One region of the Paenibacillus larvae subsp. larvae genome, then DNA from elsewhere that is predicted to be linked to it. Evidence: a T-box and tRNA genes for the amino acid it is inferred to sense, from the RefSeq annotation. Region 1 holds a T-box; the other holds one or more tRNA genes.

Region 1 (2,471 bases):
CAATGCCCGTGCAGCTGAAAGAGCATGCCTTCACGGTTGCTTCCTTACGGTTGGATGCCATTGTCTGTGATGTGTACCGCTTGAGCCGGGCGAAAGCCCAGATTCCTATCCAAGCCGGCAGGTGCAGAATTAACTGGAAACCGGCTGGAGATCCGAGTACTCTCTTGAAAAAGGGAGATGTCGTTTCGCTGAAAGGATTCGGACGGTTCCGGGTCTTGGAAGTGGAAGGGATAACGAAGAAAGGGAGAATCCGGATCAGAGTAGGGAAATATGCTTGAATGATCGTTTTTTCATGATTGTTGCAGGATTAAGAAGATGAATGTCGAATACATGAGCATGAAGAGCCGGAAATGATCTGGTTTCGTGCGATTACTTTAGGAGGTGCAGTATGCCGCTTACGCCGTTGGATATTCATAATAAAGAATTTGCACGGTCCTTTCGTGGTTATGATGAAGATCAGGTCAATGAATTTTTGGATCAGATCATCAAGGACTATGAATTGCTGATCCGCGACAATAAAGAACTGCAAAATCAGGTATTAGCCTTACAGGAGAGGCTTGACCACTTTGTCAATCTGGAGGAAACGCTCAGCAAAACGATTATTGTAGCTCAGGAGACTGCAGATGAAGTGAAAAACAACTCCAAAAAGGAAGCACAGCTTATTCTGAAGGAAGCGGAAAAAAATGCAGACCGTATTATCAACGAGTCTCTCGCCAAGGCACGCAAAGTTGCTTTGGAAACGGAGGAATTAAAGAAACAAGCTTCCATCTACCGGACACGTTTCCGGACTTTGCTTGAGGCCCAACTCGAAATTTTGAATGATGGCGGATGGGACACTCTGGAATCAGAAATTGCAAAGCTGGAACTGCCCGTGGAGAAGGCCAATGTATAGCCTCCGCAATGAGTAGGCTTATTGACTATATAGGCTCAATTCGGTATACTCCTGTTAACTGAATCGTGTGAAAGCAATGACTGGGCCGAGTAATCCGGGTTCTGTGGAGTCAGCGAGTTGGGAGATGGTGTGAGCCCAACCTCCGCATCGGATGAAAATCCCCCAGGAGTATCTCTTGAACCATACAGTAGAGATGATCGGGTCATTCCGTTATCGATGTTATGAGTGAGAATCAGGGAAGGCAGGCTTTAGTTCATCAGGGGCATTTTCAGCTATCTTTTGAACAAAGGGCACTTTGTCTTCTTAGGTTCTAACAAGGGTGGTACCGCGAGTCAACTTCTCGTCCCTTCAGGGATGGAGGAGTTTTTTTTATTTTCATAGAAGGAGTGAACAACGTTGGATTATGGAAAAACACTACAGCTTCTCAAAACAGATTTTCCGATGAGAGGCAACCTCCCGACGGCCGAGCCAAAGATGCAGGAGCGTTGGAAGGATATGGACATCTATAATAAGGTTAAGAAGCATCAAGAAGGAAAACCGAAATTTATTCTGCATGACGGGCCTCCCTATGCGAATGGAGATATCCATATCGGACATGCTTTAAATAAACTGCTGAAAGATTTCATTATCCGTTTCAAAACGATGCAGGGCTATGATGCTCCATATGTTCCCGGATGGGATACACATGGTCTGCCAATCGAGCAGGCAATTGCCAACAGTGGTAAAGTAGACCGTAAGCAAATGAGTGTACCGGAATTCCGTGAGTACTGTAAAGAGTATGCCATGAAATGGGTAGAGAAACAAAAAGAACAATTCATTCGTCTGGGAGTAAGAGGAGACTGGGAACATCCTTATATTACTCTTCAACCTGAGTATGAAGCTGAACAAATCCGGTTATTCGGGAAAATGGTACGTAAAGGATATATCTATAAAGGGCTTAAACCCGTATATTGGTCACCATCTTCTGAGAGTGCTCTGGCTGAGGCCGAGATTGAGTATAGGGAAAAAACCTCCCTATCTGTTTATGTGGCTTTTGATGTGAAGGACGGTAAAGGAAAACTTCCTGAAGATGCTGCGGTAATCATCTGGACGACCACACCTTGGACGCTTCCGGCTAACCTGGGAATAAGTGTCCATCCGGATTTTGATTACGCTGTGATACAAGTACAAGGCAGAAAATATGTTCTTGCTCAAGGACTGCTTGAAGCGGCAGCTAAAGAAATGGAATGGACGGATTACCAGGTGCTATCCACAGTTAAAGGGAAAGAACTGGAATATGCCGTATGCAAACATCCATTCTATGACCGGGATTCACTGGTCATGAATGGTGAGCATGTAACACTGGAATCCGGAACCGGTTGTGTTCATACAGCTCCCGGACACGGGGAAGACGATTTTATTATCGGACAAAAATACGGCATTGGAGTGCTTAGCCCGGTCGATGACAGGGGCCATATGACAGCCGAAGCCCCTGGTTATGAGGGCCTGTTTTATGAAAAAGCCAACAAGCTGATTGTGGAAGAACTGAAACAAAACGGGCACTTGCTTGCAGTTAACAGTATCCGGCACCAATATCCGC
Region 2 (2,471 bases), 1.4 Mb from region 1:
TGCTTCTAAGCCAACATCCTGGTTGTCTGTGCAACTCCACATCCTTTCCCACTTAACACACACTTGGGGACCTTAGCTGATGATCTGGGCTGTTTCCCTCTTGACAATGGATCTTAGCACTCACTGTCTGACTCCCGGGCACCGAGTGGATGGCATTCAGAGTTTGACTAGACTTGGTAACCCTTGGCGGGCCCCGCACCCAATCAGTGCTTTACCTCCATCACTCTAACCCGAGGCTAGCCCTAAAGCTATTTCGAGGAGAACCAGCTATCTCCGAGTTCGATTGGAATTTCTCCGCTACCCCCACCTCATCCCCGAATTTTTCAACATTCGTGGGTTCGGGCCTCCAGTGAGTGTTACCTCACCTTCACCCTGGACAGGGGTAGATCACACGGTTTCGGGTCTACGCCTGCATACTTCCAAGCAATACAAAGTATTGCTACTTCGTAAGCTTATGCTTTGCCCTGTTCAGACTCGCTTTCGCTGCGGCTCCGGCTCTTCACCTTAACCTTGCATGCAAGCGTAACTCGCCGGTTCATTCTACAAAAGGCACGCCATCACCCTGATTTCCCGAAGAAAATCATAGGGCTCTGACTTCTTGTAAGCACACGGTTTCAGGTTCTCTTTCACTCCCCTCCCGGGGTGCTTTTCACCTTTCCCTCACGGTACTGCTTCACTATCGGTCGCTAGGGAGTATTTAGCCTTGGCAGATGGTCCTGCCGGATTCCGACGGGGTTTCCCGTGTCCCGCCGTACTCGGGATCCACCTTGGAGAGAGCAGACTTTCAGCTACAGGGCTGTTACCTTCTGTGGCAGGCCTTTCCAGACCTCTTCGCCTAATCTGCTCCTTTGTAACTCCGTATAAGGTGTCCCACAACCCCAGTGAGCAAGCTCTCTGGTTTGGGCTCCTCCGCTTTCGCTCGCCGCTACTGACGGAATCACGATTGTTTTCTTCTCCTCAGGGTACTTAGATGTTTCAGTTCCCCTGGTCTGCCTCTTCACTTCCTATGGATTCAGAAGTGAGTGACTGCGCATAACCGCAGCCGGGTTCCCCCATTCGGACATCCCCGGATCAAAGTCTGCTTACGACTCCCCGGGGCATATCGTTGTTCGCCACGTCCTTCTTCGGCTCCTAGCGCCTAGGCATCCTCCGTGTGCTCTTACCAGCTTAACCTATGCTTTGTATTTCTTTGAAGGGCTTTCGCTGCACCTGAATGTTTTCAATCACACGTAAGGTGAACATTCATCTGCAAAGTCGCTCACTTCAAACGAAACACTTCGCTTTATACTAAGGATGTTCTAAGTTCTCGCTTTGTTTCGCTATCTAGTTTTCAAGGTACAAGGTTTCGCCGCGTCGGCGGCAAAAGCTATCTTACCACAAGCGCTCCGTTCTTTTCAAGCCTCTATTTGTTGGAAAGGTTGGCTTTGCTGAAGCGTTTCTGGTGGAGCCAAGCGGGATCGAACCGCTGACCTCCTGCTTGCAAGGCAGGCGCTCTCCCAGCTGAGCTATGGCCCCATATTTTTATGACCCTAATCTTTAGGATATTTAATGGTGGGCCCTAGTGGACTCGAACCACCGACCTCACCCTTATCAGGGGTGCGCTCTAACCAACTGAGCTAAGGGCCCTCGAAAAATTACTTCAATGGAATAAACATTTAACTTGTAAAACTAACTTATCCGAAAGGTTATGCCCTATCCTTTACACAGGAAAGCATGTGTTTAAAACATATTTTTTCGAAAATAAAAACCCACCACAGTGGGTCTGCTTGGCGGCGTCCTACTCTCCCGGGACCCTTCGGTCCAAGTACCATCGGCGCTGGAAGGCTTAACGGCCGTGTTCGGGATGGGTACGTGTGGTTCCCTTCCGCCATCGCCACCAAACAGGTAGTTCGCACCGCGAACAGATGAAAGGCTGCCCTTTCAAAACTGACAACGAGTGAGTAAAGCCTTCTTGTACATTTCTGTACTCCATAGAAAGGAGGTGATCCAGCCGCACCTTCCGATACGGCTACCTTGTTACGACTTCACCCCAATCATCTACCCCACCTTCGGCGGCTGGCCCCTTGCGGTTACCTCACCGACTTCGGGTGTTGTAAACTCTCGTGGTGTGACGGGCGGTGTGTACAAGACCCGGGAACGTATTCACCGCGGCATGCTGATCCGCGATTACTAGCAATTCCGACTTCATGCAGGCGAGTTGCAGCCTGCAATCCGAACTGAGATCGGCTTTTGAGGATTGGCTCCGGATCGCTCCTTCGCTTCCCGTTGTACCGACCATTGTAGTACGTGTGTAGCCCAGGCCATAAGGGGCATGATGATTTGACGTCATCCCCACCTTCCTCCGGTTTGTCACCGGCAGTCATCTTAGAGTGCCCACCTCTGCGTGCTGGCAACTAAGATCAAGGGTTGCGCTCGTTGCGGGACTTAACCCAACATCTCACGACACGAGCTGACGACAACCATGCACCACC

What was found. A T-box is a leader RNA that pairs with one kind of tRNA and senses whether it is charged. The one in region 1 lies ahead of ileS (isoleucine--tRNA ligase), so its partner is inferred to be a tRNA-Ile.
Region 2: it encodes a tRNA-Ile, which carries the amino acid that the T-box ahead of ileS (isoleucine--tRNA ligase) is inferred to sense. The anticodon was not compared.

Annotation. Positions count from the first base shown of each region.
Region 1 covers NZ_CP019687.1:1,532,629-1,535,099, reverse strand. The annotation lists gene BXP28_RS07960 (YlmH family RNA-binding protein) at 1-278, shown strand, start outside; gene BXP28_RS07955 (DivIVA domain-containing protein) at 389-892, shown strand; T-box leader at 960-1,243, shown strand; gene ileS (isoleucine--tRNA ligase) at 1,289-2,471, shown strand, end outside.
Region 2 covers NZ_CP019687.1:2,943,740-2,946,210, forward strand. The annotation lists rRNA gene BXP28_RS15245 (23S ribosomal RNA) at 1-1,173, opposite strand, end outside; tRNA gene BXP28_RS15250 (tRNA-Ala) at 1,440-1,515, opposite strand; tRNA gene BXP28_RS15255 (tRNA-Ile) at 1,550-1,626, opposite strand; rRNA gene rrf (5S ribosomal RNA) at 1,765-1,881, opposite strand; rRNA gene BXP28_RS15265 (16S ribosomal RNA) at 1,975-2,471, opposite strand, start outside.